4 regions of the Janthinobacterium sp. 78 genome follow, and region 4 is predicted to be linked to each of the others. Evidence: predicted binding sites of a transcription regulator. Region 4 holds the regulator's gene; each other region holds the start of a gene.
The links. The regulator sigma-54, encoded in region 4, starts transcription at its own class of promoters, with help from an activator protein. The targets are predictions, from matches to a motif close to TGGCANGNAANCTGCTTT.
Positions count from the first base shown of each region.

Region 1 (5,052 bases), 3.3 Mb from region 4:
AGGCCCGCTTCCTGCAGGTACAGTTCCACCGTTTTCGAGCCTGGCGCCAGCGACGATTTGACCCATGGTTTGCGGGTCAGGCCCAGGCGGTTCGCATTGCGCGCGATCAGGCCGGCGGCGATCATGTTGCGCGGATTGTTCGTGTTGGTGCAGCTGGTAATGGCCGCGATGATGACGGCGCCGTCCGGCATCTTGCCCGGCTCGTTTTCCACCACGCCTGATATGCCGCGTGCGGCCAGTTCCGACGTCGGCACGCGGTTGTGCGGATTCGACGGCCCGGCGATATTGCGCACCACGGACGACAGATCAAAAGTCAGCACACGCTCATACTGCGCGTCGACCAGGCTGTCGGCCCACAGGCCAGTCTCTTTGGCGTACAGCTCCACCAGCTTCACCAGCTCGTCGTCGCGGCCCGTCAGTTTCAAATACTTGATGGTTTGCGCATCGATGTAGAACATGGCGGCCGTGGCGCCGAATTCCGGCGCCATGTTGGAAATCGTGGCGCGGTCGCCCAGGGTCAGGTGCGAAGCGCCCTCGCCGTAGAATTCCAGGTAGGACGAGACGACCTTCTGCTTGCGTAAAAATTCCGTCAGCGCCAGCACGGTATCGGTGGCCGTGATGCCCGGCTGTGGTTTGCCCGTCAGCTTGACGCCGATGATGTCGGGCAAACGCATCCACGAAGCGCGGCCCAGCATCACGCTTTCCGCTTCCAGGCCACCCACGCCGATGGCGATCACGCCCAGCGCGTCGACCATGGGCGTGTGCGAATCGGTACCCACCAGGGTATCGGGATAGGCCACGCCATTTTGCACCTGGATCACCGGCGACATGCGCTCCAGATTGATCTGGTGCAGGATGCCGTTGCCTGGCGGGATCACGTCGACGTTCTTGAACGCCTTCTTGGTCCAGTCGATGAAATCGAAGCGGTCTTCGTTGCGGCGGTCTTCGATGGCGCGGTTCTTGGCGAAGGCGTCGGGGTCAAAACCACCGCATTCGACGGCCAGCGAGTGGTCGACCACCAGCTGTGTCGGCACGACGGGGTTGACCAGGGCCGGGTCGCCGCCCTGGGCCGCGATGGCGTCGCGCAAGCCGGCCAGGTCGACCAGGGCCGTCTGGCCCAGGATGTCATGGCAGACGACGCGCGCAGGGAACCACGGGAAATCGAGGTCGCGGCGGCGTTCGATGAACTGGCTCAGCGACGCGTTCAGGGTGGCAGGGTCGCAGCGGCGCACAAGGTTTTCGGCCAGTACGCGCGAGGTATACGGCAAGGTGGCGTAGGCGCCTGGCTGGATCGCATCGACGGCAGCGCGCGTGTCGAAGTAGTCTAGCTGGGTGCCCGGCAAGGGCTTGCGGTGCAAGGTGTTCATCGGGGTAGTCAATGCAGTGCTCATTATTTGCGGTCCTTGATCGGCACGAATTCCAGGTCTTCCGGGCCCACGTAGTTGGCGCTCGGGCGGATGATCTTGTTGTCGATGCGCTGCTCGATGATGTGGGCGGCCCAGCCCGAAGTGCGCGAAATGACGAACAACGGCGTAAACATCGCCGTCGGCACGCCCATCATGTGGTACGACACGGCCGAGAACCAGTCCAGGTTCGGGAACATGTTCTTGATTTCCCACATGACCGATTCCAGGCGCTCGGCGATGTCGAACATTTTCGTGGAACCGGCTTCCTGCGACAGCGAACGGGCCACTTCCTTGATGACTTTATTGCGCGGGTCCGAAATCGTGTAGACGGGGTGGCCGAAGCCGATCACCACTTCCTTGTTGGCGACGCGCTCGCGGATGTCCGCTTCGGCTTCATCGGCGTTGTCGTAGCGTTTCTGGATGTCCAGCGCCACTTCGTTCGCGCCGCCGTGTTTCGGGCCGCGCAGCGCGCCGATGGCGCCCGTGATGGCCGAATGGATGTCGGAACCCGTGCCGGCGATGACGCGGCTGGTGAAGGTCGAGGCATTGAATTCGTGTTCCGCGTACAGGATCAAGGACGTGTGCATGGCTTTTTCCCACGACGCCGACGGCTTTTCGCCGTGCAGCAGGTGCAGGAAGTGGCCGCCGATCGAGTCGTCGTCCGTTTCCACTTCGATGCGCTTGCCGTTATGGCTGTAGTGGTACCAGTACAGCAGCATGGAGCCGAACGACGCCATCAGGCGGTCGGCGATGTCGCGCGCGCCAGGCGCGTTATGGTCGTCTTTTTCCGGCAGGGTGCAGCCCAGCACGGACACGCCCGTGCGCATCACGTCCATCGGGTGGGCGGCGGCCGGCAGCGCTTCCAAGGCCGACTTGACCGCCGACGGCAAGCCGCGCAAGGACTTCAGCTTGGCTTTGTAGCCTTTCAATTCGGCGGCGGTCGGCAGCTTGCCGTGCACCAGCAGGTAGGCGATTTCCTCGAACTCGCAGCTGTCGGCCACGTCCAGGATGTCATAGCCGCGGTAGTGCAAATCGTTGCCGGTCTTGCCGACCGAGCACAGCGCCGTGTTGCCGGCAGTAACGCCAGACAGCGCGACGGATTTTTTAGGCTTGAAAGTAGCGACTTGCGGTGCGGTCATAGTGTTCTCCAGAAGATGATTGTCGGTCCAGTGCGGCGGGCCTGGGCCTCCCAAGGCCCGCTCTTGTATAGGTGCTTACTTCTTTTGCGCGGCGAACAGCGCATCGAGCTTTTGCTCGAAGTCGTGGTAGTTGATCGATTCATACAGCTCCATGCGCGTCTGCATGGTGTCGACGACGTTCTTTTGCGTGCCGTCGCGGCGCAGGGCGCGGTAGACGTTGTCGGCCGCCTTGTTCATGGCGCGGAAGGCCGACAGCGGGTACAGGGCCAGGCCCACATGGGCGCTGCGCAATTCGTCCAGCGTGAACAGCGGCGTGGAACCGAATTCCGTGATGTTGGCCAGGATAGGCACGTTGACGGCCTTGGCGAACGTGGCATACATCTCCAGGTCCGTGATGGCTTCCGGGAAGATCATGTCGGCGCCCGCTTCGACGCAGGCGACGGCGCGTTCCAGTGCCGCTTCCAGGCCATCGACGGCCAGCGCATCGGTGCGCGCCATGATGACGAAGTTCGGGTCCGTGCGCGCATCGACGGCTGCCTTGATGCGGTCGACCATTTCTTCCTTGCTGACGATTTCCTTGCCCGGACGGTGACCGCAGCGCTTGGCGCCCACCTGGTCTTCGATATGCAGGCCGGCTGCGCCGAACTTGATCATCGATTTCACGGTGCGCGCCACGTTGAAGGCCGACGAACCGAAGCCCGTGTCGGCATCGACCAGCAGCGGCAGGTCGCACACGTCGGTGATGCGGCGGATATCGGTCAGCACGTCATCCAGGCTGGAAATGCCCAGGTCGGGCAAGCCCAGCGAGCCGGCCGCGACACCGCCGCCGGACAAATAAATGGCTTTGTAACCGGCGCGCTTGGCCAGCAAGGCGTGGTTGGCGTTGATGGCGCCGACGACTTGCAACGGGGATTCTTCCTGGACGGCCTTGCGGAATGCGGCACCTGCGGAGTATTGAGTCATGTGTTCACCTTATGGGTTTCGGATGGTCCCGAATGTTTCACGGAGTGGCTATGAGCATCAGTATTGCAAATGCCGTGCCAGGGCCGCGCATCCACCCGGAAAGGACGCCAGTACGCGGTGCCATACGGGGGAAACGGCCAGGTATCGGCGTGGCGTGCAGTGTCACGCAAGGGAACAAGCATGTCACGATGCATGTCAATGATGTTTCAAATATGTTTCAATCATTCCATTTGAAACATTGAAACATGAAACAGACCAGACTGCCACCGGGCGCGCACATAAAAAAACAGCCGGCGGGCGCCGGCTGCAGGTTTGCTGAAAATTCAGGAGCTAAGCCAGCCGCACCAGCGGATTGGCGATGATGTTGTCGATCTGGCGCACGGCTTCTTCGCAGGCGGCGGCAATGGCACCGTCCTCGTCGTCGCGCACGAACTGCATGGTCGAGCCTTCGAATACTTCCAGGCCTTCCGCAGTGGCGCGTTCGATGTCGCAGCTGGCAGACCATTTGCCATCGGTGGTGGGCACGGCCAGGGGAACGATTTCCCAGCCTTTATAGTGAATTTTAGAACTGTTTTCCATGGGGTGCCTCCTTGTGACTGACTCAATAGTGGAAATCGTAGCATGAAGCGGGACCGCTAGCGACGTGTTTCAGGCGCCGGCGCACGGTCAGGCTGACTTTCGGGCTAAACGATTTACGCTGGCTCAAGGACGCAGCAGATTATCCACTTCCGTCCTGGCCACTTCTATCCCGGCCGTGCAAGCCGTCTCGGGCGCCGCATAGCCGCCCAGGGTGCGGCTGCGCGTAATCGCTTGCGCCGCGCTCTCGCCCTCGCGCTGCAGGCGGTAGGTAAAATCCCATAAATCGTCGTTGTCCTTTTGCGGGGTCACCGAAATCGTAAAACCGCGGTACTGTTCGCTGCGTGCAGTAATATCGTTCATGAATTTCTCCTTGTGGGATGAGGTTACCACGCTGCAAGCGCCAGGGTGCGCACGACTGCCGCGCACTCCTTATCTGTTTTTCGCATGCCAAAGGTCAATTCTCAGCATTTTTTTAGCGCACTCTGGCGATATAATGCCCTTCCCTGTCCGTACTTTGCCGCCGCGATGACCCCACAAATCCAAGCTTTCTTCGATCCCGCCACCGCCACCGTCACGTATGTTGTGTACGAGGCCGATGGCCAGGACTGCGCCATCATCGATTCCGTGCTCGACTACGACCCGAAAGCGGGCCGCACCTCGACCACCTCGGCCGACAAGGTGATCGCCTTCGTGCGCGAACACGGCTTGCAGTGCCGCTGGCTGCTGGAAACCCACGCGCACGCCGACCACCTCTCCGCCGCGCCCTACCTGCAGCAGCAGCTGGGCGGCGATGTGGCCATCGGCGCCGCCATCCAGACAGTGCAGCAGGCGTTCGCAGCCGTCTACCACCAGGACGGCGCCAGGGCCGACGGCTCGCAGTTCGACCAGCTGTTCGCGCCCGACCAGGTGTTTCATATTGGCAAGCTGGAAGTGCGCGCGCTGCACGTGCCCGGCCATACGCCGGC
Region 1 covers NZ_QENT01000001.1:4,180,657-4,185,708, forward strand. The annotation lists gene acnD (Fe/S-dependent 2-methylisocitrate dehydratase AcnD) at 1-1,367, opposite strand, end outside; gene prpC (2-methylcitrate synthase) at 1,391-2,545, opposite strand; gene prpB (methylisocitrate lyase) at 2,621-3,508, opposite strand; gene C8C92_RS18335 (hypothetical protein) at 3,839-4,087, opposite strand; gene C8C92_RS18340 (hypothetical protein) at 4,211-4,447, opposite strand; gene C8C92_RS18345 (MBL fold metallo-hydrolase) at 4,613-5,052, shown strand, end outside.
Region 1: a site for sigma-54 is predicted at 3,571-3,588, ahead of prpB (methylisocitrate lyase). Genes of this name have one in related genera too.

Region 2 (5,052 bases), 2.6 Mb from region 4:
AGCTGGGACTTCAACGATTTTACCTTGCGCAATCCGGCGCTGGGCGGCGGGCCGAAAGGCCATGTCTACGTGAACCGCCTCGGCGATTCGTTGTCGGTGCGCGACTTTGGCACACCCGGCTACGCCAGCAAACTGGAAAAGGACAAGCCGTCGCTGACGGGCCTGTTCCTGCACGTGGAACTGGTGCAGCCGCGCCGCTCCGTACCCGGTGGCGGCAAGGGCAACGACGGGCTGGCGCCCGATCCGGGCTTTACGCCCGCGCAATACGACCGGCTGGCCCTGCTGTATATCGCCGCCAGCGTGCGCAAGGGCACGTGGCTGATCCCCGCCTTCCACGCCGTGCTCGATACGGGCTTTGCGAACGGTCATGACGACCCCCAGAACTTTTCGCTGCCCGACTGGTCAGCCGCGCTTTCCCGCCTGCAGGCGGCCCTGCGGCTAACCAATACTGAACAACAAGGCGTTTCCCTGCCGGCGGATTAGGCGCATACTATTCGAAGCATAGCCATTCCTGTCAGGGAGTTCAGGTGAATATTGCCACGGATCATCAGGCGGATCGCCAGGCCAGCGCACGCCGTCCACTGCAGCGCGCGCAGCGCCTCTTCGCCATGCGTGATGCCGTCCTCAGCGCCTGGGAAGAGCGCGTGCGCGCCAGCGTGCGCGGCGCCGACCAGCTGCTCACGCCCATACTCATCAATACTCTGCCCGCCTTTTTCGATAACCTGGCCGAAGCGCTGACGCCGGGCCATCCGCGCGAAAACGCCGCCAGCAACAGCAACGTGCCCGCCGTGCATGGCAATGAACGGGCGCGCATGACCAATTACGGGCCGGAACAGGTGATCCAGGAATACCAGATCTTCCGCGACTGCTTCGCCGCCGTTGCGCATGCGTCCGGCATCACCCTGCGCCGCAAGGATTGGCAGGTGATCAACGCCTCGATCGACGTGGGCATTCGCGAATCGATACGCGAATTTACCAGCATGCACGAAGGCTTCCGGCGCCGCATCGCGGCCGGCCTGTCGCACGACATGCGCAATCCCCTGGCCGTGATCAGCACCAGCGCCCAGTTGCTGCTGCGGCAGGCGGACCCGGAACGGGTGGTCTTGCTAGCGCACAAGATTGCCGAGCACAGCAAACGGCTCGACAGCATGATCGAGGAATTGCTCGATAGCCTCAGCTACCACCGGGGCCAGCAGTTGCCGCTGGCGCTGAGCCAGTTCGACGTGCTGCCGCTGGTACACGCCGTGGCCGGCCAGGTCAACCTGCAGCGGCCCGGCAAATGCCAGGTCAGCGGACAATCCGTCACCGGCTGGTGGTGCGAGAACTCGCTGCGGCGCGCGCTGGAAAACCTGCTGAGCAATGCCCTCAAGTACGGTGACGACGCGCCTGTCAATGTGCACGTGGAAGCCGTGCACGAACGCCTGATCCTCACCGTCCACAATGGCGGCCACGCCATCGCGCCGGAACAGGCCGAGCGCATCTTCGACTACCTGCGCCGCGAGAACGACAGCCCCGCGCCGGGCTGGGGCATCGGTCTGCCCTTCGTGCAGAACGTGGCCGAAAGCCACGGCGGCAGCATCGCCGTCGACAGCGCACCCGAAACGGGCACCAGCTTCATCTTCGACGTCCCCGTCGATTGCCGGCCGTTCGTCCCGCCCGCCAGCGCTCCCAAGAGTGACAGCTAGCGCACCAAAGTAGTGCGAACGGCAGCGCGACGCCACAAAAGTGCTCATGTTTACACCTTCCTGCAGCCGCGCTGTTGGCACGCTTCCTGCTGAGCTATACATAGACACGGCTCAAGGGAAATCACAACATGGCAAATTTTTTCAATGAAATGACTGCGGATGAGGTGGGTACGGACAGCAAGGTACGTGAACACTATCGTGAATTTGACAACTGGCTGGCGCAGCAATCGCCCGAGACCATCGCCCGCAAGCGGGCCGAAGCCGACCTGACGTTCCGCCGCGTCGGCATCACCTTCGCCGTGTATGGCGACGATGCCGGCACGGAACGCCTGATTCCGTTCGACACCATCCCGCGCATCATTCCCGCCGCCGAATGGGCGCAGATGCAGACGGGCCTGGTGCAGCGCGTGCAAGCCTTGAATATGTTCATCCATGATATTTATCATGAGCAAAACATCATCAAGGCGGGCATCATTCCCGCCGAGCAAATCTACAAGAATGCCCAATACCGCCCGGAAATGCAGGGCATTTCCGTCGCTTCCGACATTTACGCCCATATCGCGGGTGTCGATATCGTGCGCGCGGGAAAGGGCGAGTTTTATGTGCTGGAAGACAACTTAAGGGTGCCTTCGGGCGTGTCCTACATGCTGGAAGACCGCAAGATGATGATGCGACTGTTCCCGGAACTGTTCGCCCGCAACCGCATCGCCCCCGTCGACCATTACCCGGACATGCTGCTCGACAACCTGCGCTCCGTCGCGCCCATGGGTGTGGACGACCCCACGGTGGTCGTCATGACGCCCGGCATGTATAACTCGGCCTACTTCGAGCATGCGTTTCTGGCCCAGCAAATGGGCGTGGAACTGGTCGAAGGCAAGGATCTGTTTGTCAACGACAACTCGGTGTACATGCGCACCACGCGCGGCCCCAAGCGCGTCGACGTGATTTATCGCCGCGTGGACGACGATTTCCTCGACCCGCTGGCCTTCCGCTCGGACTCGTCGCTGGGCGTGCCGGGCCTGCTGTCCGTGTATCGCGCGGGAAGAGTGACGCTGGCGAACGCCATCGGCACGGGCGTGGCGGACGACAAGTCGATCTACCCGTTCGTGCCCGACATGATCAAGTTTTATCTGTCGCAAGAGCCGATATTGAACAACGTGCCCACCTACCAGTGCCGCAAGAGCGCCGATTTGTCGTACGTGCTGGCCAATTTATCGAAACTGGTGGTCAAGGAAGTGCATGGCGCGGGCGGCTACGGCATGCTGGTGGGGCCGGCGTCCAGCTTGGCGCAGATCGAGGACTTCCGCCAGCGCCTGCTGGCCAATCCGGGCGGCTACATCGCCCAGCCGACACTCGCCCTGTCCGCCTGCCCCACGTACGTGGACGCCGGCATCGCGCCGCGCCACATCGATCTGCGCCCGTTCGTGCTGTCCGGCAAGACCATTTCCATGGTGCCAGGTGGCCTGACCCGCGTGGCGCTCGGCGAAGGCTCGCTGGTGGTCAATTCCTCGCAAGGGGGCGGCACCAAGGATACCTGGGTACTGGAAGAGACATCCGCTTTTGCAGGAGAGAAAACATGCTGAGCCGCACCGCTGATCATTTGTTCTGGATGGCCCGCTACACGGAGCGGGCGGAAAACACGGCGCGCATGCTCGACGTCAACATGCAAACGTCCATGCTGCCCCAGTCCGAGCAGGACGCGGAACAGGGCTGGCGCGCCACCCTGGGTATTTCCGAGCTGCAAAGCGCGTATGACCACAAATATGGCCGCTTCCACACGCGCGACGTGCTCGACTTCATGGTGCGCGACCCGAACAATCCGTCGTCCATCCTCGCCTGCCTGACGGGCGCGCGCGAAAACGCCCGCGCCGTGCGGGGGACGCTGACGACGGAAGTGTGGGAAATCCAGAACGCCACCTGGCTCGACATGCAGAAGCGATTGAACAGCAATCTGCTGGAAACGGACCCCAGCGCCTTCTTCGAATGGGTCAAGTACCGCTCGCATCTGTCGCGCGGCGTCACTTTGGGCACCATGCTCAAGGACGAGGCGATCCACTTCATTCGCCTCGGTACCTTCCTGGAGCGGGCCGACAACACGGCGCGCATCCTCGACGTGAAGTTCCACGGCGCGCGCGACACCTCGAAAGACATCACCCAGCGCGACTTTTACTATTGGGCGGCCCTGCTGCGCTCGGTTTCCGGCTTCGAGATCTACCGCAAGGTCTACCGCGACGTGATCACCCCGGCGCGGGTGGCGCAGTTGCTGATGCTGCGCGGCGACATGCCCAGGTCTTTACTTGCCTGCATGGATGACGTGGTGGAAAATTTAAAGCATATCCGCAACGATGTGTCGGCCGATACGGAAAGGTTTGCAGGGAAACTGCATGCGGAGCTGAAATTCGGCCATATCGACGACATCATGAAGGCGGGTTTGCACCTGACCCTGACGGAGTTTCTGGAAAACATCAACGACCTGGGCAACCGCGTCAGCCGCGATTTCCTCGTTCCCTTGGCGGCCTGATGCAGCTCACTATCCGCCACGAAACCCATTACGCCTACAGTGCGCCGCTGGCCTACACCATCCAGCAGCTGCACCTGACGCCGCGTATCGAGCCGCAGCAACGCGCCCTGTCCTGGCAAATCACCACGCCGGGCCAGTGCCACGCCTACACGGATGCCTACGGCAATTTGTCGCACATGCTGACGATCAACGGCAGCCACCAGTCGCTGAGCCTGGTGGCGCACGGCGTGGTGGACACCATCTACCCGCACAAGGGACGCCTGAACCTGATCGATACCTTGTCGCCGCTGCTGTTTACCATGCCGACGGCCCTGACCCAGGCCAACCCCGCTATTCTGGAACTGGCGGCCGCCAGCCTGCCCGACCAGCGCGTGACGGCCGGCACGGGCCACTTGCTGCGCCTGGCCGAGCATATCGTCGGCAAGGTGGCGTATGAAAGCGGCGCCACCATGGTCACCACCACGGCCGGCGACGCGCTGGCCCTGGGGCGCGGCGTGTGCCAGGATCACGCCCATCTGTTCCTCGCCTGCTGCCACGCCTGGGGCATCCCGGCCCGCTATGTCTCCGGCTATATCGATCCGGGCACGACGGGCCACGCGGCCAGCCATGCCTGGGTCGATGCCTGGACGGAAGACCCGGATTTCGCAGGCTGGGTCAGCATCGACGTGACCCACGCGCGGCTGATGACGGACGCGTATTGCCGCCTGGCCATCGGGCGCGACTACGATTCGGCGGCACCCGTGCGCGGCGTGCGCCAGGGTGGCGGCACGGAAACGTTACGAGTCGATGTGCAGATCGTGCCCGTGTAGTGGCAAGAATGAGGCTGGCCGGGCCTTGCCAGCAGGT
Region 2 covers NZ_QENT01000001.1:3,422,073-3,427,124, forward strand. The annotation lists gene C8C92_RS15030 (hypothetical protein) at 1-483, shown strand, start outside; gene C8C92_RS15035 (HAMP domain-containing sensor histidine kinase) at 528-1,685, shown strand; gene C8C92_RS15040 (circularly permuted type 2 ATP-grasp protein) at 1,814-3,268, shown strand; gene C8C92_RS15045 (alpha-E domain-containing protein) at 3,262-4,206, shown strand; gene C8C92_RS15050 (transglutaminase family protein) at 4,206-5,015, shown strand.
Region 2: a site for sigma-54 is predicted at 1,761-1,778, ahead of C8C92_RS15040 (circularly permuted type 2 ATP-grasp protein). Genes of this name have one in related genera too.

Region 3 (5,052 bases), 3.4 Mb from region 4:
TATCTTCGGCGGCGATGGTTTCGCGGCGGATGCGCGACTCGGCAAACGCCACGTCTTCGGCAATCGCCGGGTCCAGGTGGTGGCACACCATCAGCATGTCCAGGTGCTCGTCGAGCGTGTTGACGGTAAACGGGCGCGTCGGGTTGGTCGACGACGGCAGTACGTTGGCCTGGCCCACGGCGGCGATGATGTCGGGCGCATGGCCGCCGCCTGCCCCTTCCGTGTGAAAGGTGTGGATGGTGCGGTCCTTGAAGGCGGCCAGGGTGTGCTCCAGGAAGCCGCCCTCATTCAGGGTATCGCTGTGCAGCGCCACCTGCACGTCCATGCGGTCGGCCACGGACAGACAATTGTCGATGGCGGCCGGCGTGCTGCCCCAGTCCTCGTGCAGTTTCAGGCCGATGGCGCCGGCGCGCACCTGCTCTTCCAGCGGCAGCGGCAGGCTGACGTTACCTTTCCCCATGAAGCCCAGGTTCATCGGGAAGGCGTCGGCGGCCGCCAGCATGGCGTGCAAATGCCACGGTCCCGGCGTGCAGGTGGTGGCGGCGGTGCCCACGGCCGGTCCCGTGCCGCCGCCCAGCATGGTGGTCACGCCGCTCATCAACGCTTCCTCGATCTGCTGCGGACAGATGAAGTGGATGTGCGTGTCGACGCCGCCGGCCGTGACGATCAGGCCTTCGCCGGCGATGATTTCCGTCGCGCCGCCGATGGGCAAGGTCACGCCGGGCTGGATGTCCGGGTTGCCCGCCTTGCCGATGCCGAAGATCAGGCCATTTTTCAGGCCGATGTCGGCTTTCACGATACCCCAGTGGTCGAGGATGACGGCATTCGTGATGACGGTATCCATCACCTCGGCCGCACAGCGCTGCGACTGGCCCATGCCGTCGCGGATCACCTTGCCGCCGCCGAATTTCACCTCTTCGCCGTAGATCGCATAGTCATGCTCGATCTCGATGAACAGTTCCGTGTCGGCCAGGCGGATGCGGTCGCCCTTGGTGGGGCCGAACATTTCGGCATACGCGCTGCGGGGAATGCTGGCCATCTCAATCCTTTCCCGATGGAGTGTCTTGCAGGTCGCCCATCACTGCGCCATTGAAGCCGTAGACCTTGCGTTCGCCCGCCAGCGCCACCAGCTCCACCGTGCGTTGCTGGCCAGGTTCGAAGCGCACGGCCGTGCCGGCGGTGATATTGAGGCGCATGCCGTAGGCGCGCCAGCGCTCGAAGGCCAGCGCCGGATTGACTTCAAAAAAGTGAAAGTGCGAGCCCACCTGGATCGGCCGGTCGCCGCGGTTGGCCACCACCACGGTGGCCGTGGTGCGGCCCGCATTGAGGCTGATTTCGCCTTCTTCCAATTTGTATTCGCCTGGGGTCATGAGGGGCTCCTTCTCAAAAAACTACGGTATCGGATGGTGCACGGTCACCAGCTTGCTGCCATCGGGGAAGGTCGCTTCCACCTGGATATCGGGGATCATCTCGGCGATGCCGTCCATGACGTCGGCGCGCGAGAGTATCTTGGTACCGTCCGACATCAGCTGCGCCACCGACTTGCCATCGCGCGCGCCTTCCATGATGGCGGCGCTGATCAGGGCCACCGCTTCCGGATAATTCAATTTCAAGCCACGCGCCAGGCGCCGTTCGGCCAGCAGCGCGGCCGTAAAAATGAGCAGCTTGTCTTTTTCGCGGGGAGTCAGGTCCATGGTTTTCCTTGTCTTTCCTGTTCAAGTGTTCCAGATGCGGGGCACGACGGCGTCGCGCCCCAGCATGGCGGGGCGCAGCAGAAGCCAGGCGGCCAGCATGATCCGGCGCGCCGCCTCGCTGTCGCCGCACAGCAGGCGCACCACCACCAGCGCTTTCATGTGCGTGGCGCCAAACACGGCGCCGGCCGGCACGGCGATCTCGCGCACGGCCGCCAGTACGGATGAAGAAACGGGTGTGCCGACGGCGATCAGGGTGGCGCATACCGTGTGGCCGGCCAGCCCCAGGGGACTGGCCATCAGCACGCCGCCTCCCGCCAGCACGCCCTGCTCCCACCACAGCAGCTTGCCGCCACGGCGGATCTGCACCTGCTGGCTGATGCTGCCTGTGTTGAAAATTTCGCCCGAGGCGCTGCGGCCCAGGCAGACGATGTCGCAGCCGATGTAGCTGGCGTCGACCGCCAGTTCCACCTCATGGCGCAGGCGCACGCACGCCTGGTCGAAGAAAATGCTTTCCTGCGGCAGCCACTCGATGGCGGCGCCGCTACCGGCGCGCAGCACGATGTGCTGACCCGAGACGTGGCCGTTGGCGCGGTACCACTTGGCAGCGCCCGGTGACGTGAGCAAGGCGTGTGCGCCTGCGCCCACCGTGGCGTCGACGGCCAGCTGGTCGCCGCCCAGCACGCCGCCTGGCGGATGGATGATGATGGCGTGGCAGACGGCATCGCCTTCCGGGTACAGGGGCTTTTGCACGCGTAAAGGGCCGCAGTGCGTGCGCTCGACCAGGCGGCTGACGCCATCGTGCAGCGCAAAACCGAGGCGCAAATGCGCCTGCCAGGCGCCGTGTGCGCTGGGCTGTGAAGGCATGGCTGGATGGGACCTGTCTGGCATGCGGGGCAATCGCGTAAATAAGCGATTACCTAAGCAGGATATGTGCCAGCGTCAGAGGAAGGAAAAGTGAGTATCCTGCACCGCGCTGCTACGGACGCACCGGAATGGTGCATCGGCCGCACCGCAGCGTTTATGTTGAGGCCACGGCCAGGGTGCGCCGTTCACGCAGCAAGGCCGTGAATGGTGCGGCCGCCAGGGGCCGGCTGAAATAATAACCCTGCATTTCGTCGCAGCCGTGTTCCGTCAGGAAGTCTACCTGTTCGCGCGTTTCCACACCTTCGGCGATGACGCGCATGTCCAGGTTGTGTGCCAGCGAGATGACGGAACGGGCGATGGCCGCGTCGCTGCTGCTGGTGGTGACGTCGTCGACGAAAGATTTGTCGATCTTCAGCACGTCGATGGGAAAACGCTTCAGGTAGCCCAGGCTGGAATAGCCGGTGCCGAAGTCGTCGAGGGAAATGCCCACGCCGATATCCTTCAGGCGCGTCAGCGCCGCCACCGCCTTGTCCGGGTCGCCCATCACCGTGCTTTCCGTGATCTCGATACCCAGGCAGGCGGGCGCGATGGCGTATTTACGCAATACCGCCTCGACGAACGGCACCGTGCGGTCCTGCGCGAACTGTTTGCCAGACAGATTGACGGCCACCTTGATGCTGCCCAGGCCTGCGTCGTGCCAGGCGCGGATCTGCGCGCAGACGCTTTCGAGCACCCATTCGCCGATGGCCGTGATCAAGCCGTATTCTTCGGCCAGCGCGATGAAGAGGCCCGGCGACACCTTGCCCAGCACCGGGTTCTCCCAGCGCAGCAGGGCTTCCGCGCCCAGCAAGGCGCCCGTGCGCAAGCACATCTGCGGCTGGTAGTGCACTGCGAATTCATCGCGGCAGATGGCGCCGCGCAGCTGCTGCTGCATGGCCAGGCGGGCGCGGATATCGCTGCCCATGCGCTCCGTGAAGAAGGCGTAATGGTCGCGTCCCATTTCCTTGGCGCGCACCAGGGCCGTGTCGGCGTGGCGCAGCACGTCGTCGAGGCTGTCGCCGTCGGCCGGGCACATGGCGATGCCGATGCTGGTGGTCAGCGCCAGGCGTTCGCCACCGACATTGAGCTCTTCGCGCAAGCCGGCCAGGATGGTTTGCGCCAGCCCCAGGGTACGCCCCAGCAGGACATCGTCCTGCAGCAGGATCTGGAATTCGTCGCCGCCCTGGCGCACCACGGTGTCGCCCTCGCGCACGCAGCCGGACAGAAAACGCGCCACCACTTGCAGCGCCTTGTCGCCCACGGCCTGGCCGTGCGAATCGTTGATGTTCTTGAAGCGGTCCAAGTCCAGGCACATCAGCACCACCTGCTGGCCGTCGCGCACGGCGTTGGCGCGCGTCTGTTCGAAGCGCTCGCGCAGCAGCACGCGGTTCGGCAAGCCGGTCAGCGCGTCGTGGTAGGACAGGAAATCGATCAGATGCTGCTCGGCCTTGCGTTCGCTGATGTCGAGGAAGACACCGATGTAATTGACGACGGCGCCGTCATCCCCGTGCACGGTGGAGGCACTGAGCAGACAGGGATAGGTGTCGCCGCTCTTGCGCCGCGTTTGCACTTCGCCCGACCAGCAGCCGCTGCTGCGCAAGCCCTGGCGCAAGGCCAGCAGCACCGCTTCGCCCGTGTATTCGGCATGCAAGCGCATGATGTCGGTGCCCACCACGTCTTGCGCCGCGTAGCCGGTGATGCGTGTAAAGGCGGGATTGGCGGTGACGATGGTGCCGGCCGGATCGGTGATCAAAATGGCGTCCTGGGTGGCTTCGAAGACCTGGCCGGACAGGCGCAGCAATTCTTCATTGGCGCGGCGGATCTGCACTTCGCGCGCCAGGGTGCTGGCCACCTGTTCCAGTTCCGCCGTGCGTTCGGCCACGCGCCGCTCCAGGTTGGCGCGCTCCTGCGCCAGCTGCAGCTGCGCCCGCGCCAGGCGCACGTGCGCGTCGGTACGGGCGAGGATTTCCTCGGCCTGGAAGGGCTTGGCGATGAAATCGACGGCGCCCAGCGCAAAGCCGCGCACCTTGTCGTCCGTATCGTACTGGGCCGACAGGAAGATCACCGGCACCTGGCGCAGGGACGGTATCTCCTTCAGGCGGCGGCAGACTTCAAAGCCGTCGAGGCCCGGCATGCGCACGTCGAGCAGGATCAGCTCCGGCGGGCGCGCCTGGGCCGTCCACAGAGCCAGTTCACCGTTCGGCGCCTGGCGCACCGCATAGCCGGCGCCGCCCAGCAAATCGCTCAACAACTTCAGCGAAGCCGGCGTATCTTCAACGATCAGTACTTCGCCCTTCGAATTCACTTCCGAAAAATCGCGGTGCATGTAGCAGTTCTCTCAGCTTTGGATGAGGCGCGGCGCTCGATTGCCACGCTGGACAAGACATTTCTTTGCGATGAACTACGTACTATCATCATAATCTTTATTGCAATTTGGCACCATCCATCCACGATA
Region 3 covers NZ_QENT01000001.1:4,248,836-4,253,887, forward strand. The annotation lists gene ureC (urease subunit alpha) at 1-1,039, opposite strand, end outside; gene C8C92_RS18635 (urease subunit beta) at 1,041-1,370, opposite strand; gene C8C92_RS18640 (urease subunit gamma) at 1,392-1,694, opposite strand; gene C8C92_RS18645 (urease accessory protein UreD) at 1,716-2,558, opposite strand; gene C8C92_RS18650 (GGDEF domain-containing response regulator) at 2,713-4,923, opposite strand.
Region 3: a site for sigma-54 is predicted at 2,613-2,630, ahead of C8C92_RS18645 (urease accessory protein UreD). Genes of this name have one in related genera too.

Region 4 (5,052 bases):
AGAAGCCCCCGCCTCGGCCTGGAACGGCGCGGCCAGCGCCTTGATGGCCACCGGCAAGGCCTCGCCCGGCGTCGATTCGAACAGGGCCAGCAGCGCCCCCATCTGCGCCTCGGGCAGGTAGACATCGGCCAGCCCCGTGTACAGGGCATCGGCCGCGTTGATCGTCAAGCCCGTCAAGCCCAGGTACAGGCCCAGCTGGCCGGCCAGGCGGGACAGAAAATAACTGCCGCCCACGTCCGGGAACAAGCCGATATTGACTTCCGGCATGGCCATGCGCGTGCGGCCCGTGACGATGCGCAGGCGGTTGCCGGGCCCGGCTTGCGCCACGCCCATGCCGCCGCCCATGACCACGCCATCCATCACGGCGATATACGGTTTCGGGTAGAAATGAATGACATGATTTAAGGCGTATTCTTCTGTAAAGAAATCTTCCAGCAATGCACTGCCGCCTTGCGGCGTAGCCAGGCCCGCATCGTAAAAGAAACGGATATCGCCGCCGGCGCACAGGGCTTTTTCGCTGCTGGAACGGATCACGACGGCGTCCACCTGCGGATCGTCGCGCCAGGCCAGCAAGACGGCACTCAGGGCCCGCACCATCTCCAGCGACAGGGAATTGAAGGCTTTCGGACGGTCGAGCACGATGTGCCCGGTACGGTTGCGGATGGAGGTCTGGACGAAGTCGCTCATGGGAAAATGAAAGAAGTGAGAGTAGGCACATTCTAGCGCCTGCACGGGCAACATTGCGCTCGACAGGCAGGGGCGCAAAAAAGGGCGCAATGTGCGCCCTTAGTTGATCACAACCGGTTGAAAGTCGCAGGCCGTTTAGACGGCGGCTAATTCTTCTTCCGAGTTGTCTGGCAGATGCTTGATCGCCTCTTTACCGTGCCCTTGCACTTTGGTTTTGTATTTCATCACTTGCCTGTCCAGCTTGTCGATCAGGATATCGATTGCGGCATACAGGTCATGCGCCAGGCTTTCCACATAGACAGTTTTGCCACTCAGACGCAGGTTGACTTCGGCCTTTTGACGTTTTTCTTTCTCTTTGAGGTTATCCACGGTCAGAATCACGGCGATATCGATAACTTGATCGAAATGACGTTTCACGCGCTCCAGCTTCGTTTGTACGTATTCACGGATGGCTGGTGTCACTTCGAGATGATGTCCGCTGATGGTGAGATTCATACACACTCCTAAAGATGATCGGGTTCGTGCGGTCCATCCTATCCGGCCCGCAGAGGAACCGAAAAAAACTTACAAACACTTACGCAGGCTCACTGGCGGAATTTTCAACGCTTCCCGGTATTTGGCAACAGTACGTCGCGCAATCACCATGCCTTGTTCCCCCAGCATGTCCGCAATCTTACTGTCGGATAAAGGATTTTTAGGGTCTTCTGCTCCTGTCAGTTGCACGATCAATGCCCGTATCGCCGTCGATGATGCTTCGCCCCCCGCTTCGGTGGCGACGTGGCTACCAAAGAAATATTTCAACTCGAACATGCCGTGCGGGGTCAGCATGTACTTTTGAGTTGTTACCCGCGAGATAGTACTCTCGTGTAAACCCAGTGTATCAGCTATTTCACGGAGCACAAGGGGGCGCATGGCAACGGCCCCATGCGAGAAAAAGTTCTTTTGTCTTTCTACTATCGCCTGTGCCACGCGCAGGATCGTGTCGAAGCGCTGGCGCATATTCTTGATCAGCCACTTGGCTTCCTGCAACTGTGCGCCCATGGCGCCCTCGCCCTTGCCCTGCTTGAGCAAGTTGGCGTACATGGCGTTGACGCGCAGGCGCGGCATGACGTCGTTGTTCAGGGTGACTTGCCAGCCATTGCGCGCGCGCTTGACGACGACGTCGGGCACCACGTAATCGGACACGTCCGAGGCGAACACGGCGCCCGGATGCGGATTGCACTGGCGAATCACCGTTTGCGCTTCACGCAAGTCTTCCTCGTCGCAATCGAGGGCTTTTTTCAGCTTGTTGAAATCGCGCTGGGCAAACCAGGCCAGATGCTTTTCCACGATGACGAGGGCCATGCGCCGCGTCACCATGGCGACGTGCGGCAAACGCTTGATTTGCAGCGCCAGGCATTCGGATGCATTGCGCGCACCCACGCCGGGCGGATCGAAACTTTGCAACAGGGACAAGGCCGTGCGCATCTCGTCGGCGTCGATTTCCAGCTCTTCCGGCAGGCGCGCCAGGATGTCGTCGAGCGACTCTTCCAGGTAGCCATTGTCGTCGAGCGCGTCGATGATCAGCTCGACCAGCGCGCGGTCGCGCAACTCGAGCACCGTCACGCGCATCTGCTCCATCAGGTGCTCGCGCAGGGTGCAGTGATGGGCCTCCAATTGCGGACGCGAATCTTCGTCATCGGGCGCCTTGCCCCGGCTCGCCTCGCTCCAGTCGCTGTCGCCACCGTCTGCGGCGGCCGGGCTGTCGCTCGCCTCGCCGTCAAAGGTCTCCGCTTCGGCCGGCGCCGCAGGCGCATCCTGGCCTGGCGGCTGGGGCGGCGCTTCGGCCGGCGCGGCCGTGGAACTCAGGGCTCCGTCGGACAGCAGGCGCAGCGAATGGTCGAGCGGATCGTCGAGGCGCTCGAGCAAGGGATTGTCCGTCAGCAGTTGCTCGAGTTCCTGGTGCAATTCCAGGGTAGACAATTGCAACAGGCGTATCGATTGCTGCAACTGCGGCGTCAGTGCCAGGTGCTGCGAAGTGCGCAGCTGCAATGATTGTTTCATTGGCTCACATGCGGAAGTGTTCGCCCAGGTAGACCCGGCGTACCGACTCGTTCGCGATGATGTCGTCGGGGCGTCCCGACGCCAGCACCGAGCCCTGGTTGATGATGTAGGCACGGTCGCAGATACCCAGCGTCTCGCGCACATTATGGTCGGTGATCAGCACGCCGATATTGCGCTCCTTCAAGAAGCGCACGATGCGCTGGATCTCGATCACGGCAATCGGGTCGACACCGGCGAACGGTTCGTCGAGCAGCACGAAACGCGGGTCGGTAGCCAGCGCGCGGGCGATTTCCACGCGGCGTCGCTCGCCGCCCGACAGCGACAGCGCCTGGTTCTCGCGCAACTTTTCAATCTGCAAGTCAGCCAGCAATTTATCCAGGCGCTCCTCGATCTCGGCCTTCTTCAAAGGACGGCCTTCGACGGTCTGGATTTCCAGCACGGCGCGGATATTGTCTTCCACCGTCAGCTTGCGGAAGACGGACGCTTCCTGCGGCAGATACGACAGGCCCATCTGCGCGCGGCGGTGGATCGGCAGGCGGGAAATGTCCACGCCGCTGATATCGATGCTGCCGCCGTCCGACGGCACCAGGCCGACGATCATGTAGAACGAGGTGGTCTTGCCGGCGCCGTTCGGGCCCAGCAATCCCACCACTTCGCCGCATTCGACTTGCAGCGATACATCATGCACGACTTGCCGCTTGCCATAGGTTTTTTGCAGCCCGCGAACGATCAGGGTGCTGCCGCAACGTGTATTGTCCATTAGTTCTTTCCTGGTGCGGGCGTGGCCGGCGCCTTGGGCTTCGGCTGGATCACCATGCGCACGCTGCCGCCATCGGGGGTGCTGGTGCCGCTGTCGGAATTTTCCATTTTGAATACTTCCTTGCGGCTGTCATACGAGATGAAGGCGCCGTTGGCCACGTCGGTCACTTTCGTGCCTTCCAGGCGCGTCAGCTTGGCCTTGGAAAACAGTTTCACCACTTCCGTCTTGTTATCGTATTCCACGCGCTCCGCCTCGCCTTCCACCCACAGGTCACCCGCGCCATCGCGCTTCTGGCGGAAGGTGGCCAGCTTGCCGGGATCGGCCCAGAAGGTGATGAACTGGTAGCCTTGCGGGTCTTCCGTGATCAGGGCCCGGCCCGCCTTCATGGTCAGAGTCCCTTTCACCAGCACGACGTCGCCCGTCAGGGTACGCACCTGCTTGACGTCATCGACGTGGCCGCTACGTGCCGTGATGACGGCTTCCTTCTCGGAATCGGCCTTCTCGGCATGCGCCACGCCCATCATGGCCAGAGAAAATACGGTCAACAGCAAGATATTCTTCATAGTATGGTTTCCTTGTTTCATTCTGTCATTTTGCCGCCGCAGCCGGGCGCGGTTTCGGCGGGAGGACCATGCGCAGCGCATTCGACACTTCCACCACGCCGGTGGCGTTATTGGCCTTCATGCCGATGCCATTGATGCGCGAGGCGCCCGTCAGGATATCGACAGGCACGTCCGTTTCCATTCTTTCTTCATCCGGGAATACCGTCAGCGCTTCCGTCTTGACTGTCAGGTTCTGCGCCTTCGGACTGGCCACGCGGTCGATCACGACATTGCGGTGCAGTTGCAGCCGGGTATTGCCCTGGTCGATATGCGCCAGTTCCGCATTCATGTTCATCGGCGGCATGCCTGGCGTGAGCTTGCGCACGAAAGGCTGGTCGATATCGGAGGAATCATCGAGCGGATAATGCGTGAGCTTGGTGCCCGACACGATATAGCTGGGTTTACCCGTCAAGTCCATGCGCACCAGGCTGAAATTGGTGATGAAATAGTCTGGCTCATCCAGATGCTTGCTGGCCGTGATGTCCTGGGCATTCTTGTTCATCACTTCCAGCAGCCAGAAGCTGCCCAGCGCAAAGACGACGGCCCCAAGCACGGTAAAAATCATGCGCCAGCGATGGGCGCCTCCTGGCTTACGCATAGGCTTTCACTCTTTCAAATCTGACTGGCGGCAAGGCGATGCGCCTCACTCCAGGAATGGCGCCATGACGCGCGCATAGTTATCCTGCGCGCGCAGCAGGAATTCGCAGATCTCGCGCACCGCGCCACGACCGCCGCCGGCCTGCGTCACATGGTGCGCCAAGTCCAGCGCTTCCGGACGCCCGCCCGGCACGCTGACGGCAAAGCCCACGCGGCGCAGGATGGGCGCATCGATGACATCGTCGCCGATATAGCCGCATTGCTCTTCCGTCAAGCCCGTCAGCGCCAGCAGTTCGCGAAACGGCGTCAGCTTGTCGTGACCGCCCTGGTGCACATGGGTAATGCCCAGGTCTTGCGCGCGGC
Region 4 covers NZ_QENT01000001.1:848,620-853,671, reverse strand. The annotation lists gene C8C92_RS03735 (enoyl-CoA hydratase/isomerase family protein) at 1-687, opposite strand, end outside; gene raiA (ribosome-associated translation inhibitor RaiA) at 823-1,182, opposite strand; gene C8C92_RS03725 (RNA polymerase factor sigma-54) at 1,252-2,730, opposite strand; gene lptB (LPS export ABC transporter ATP-binding protein) at 2,735-3,490, opposite strand; gene lptA (lipopolysaccharide transport periplasmic protein LptA) at 3,490-4,053, opposite strand; gene lptC (LPS export ABC transporter periplasmic protein LptC) at 4,079-4,690, opposite strand; gene C8C92_RS03705 (HAD hydrolase family protein) at 4,736-5,052, opposite strand, start outside.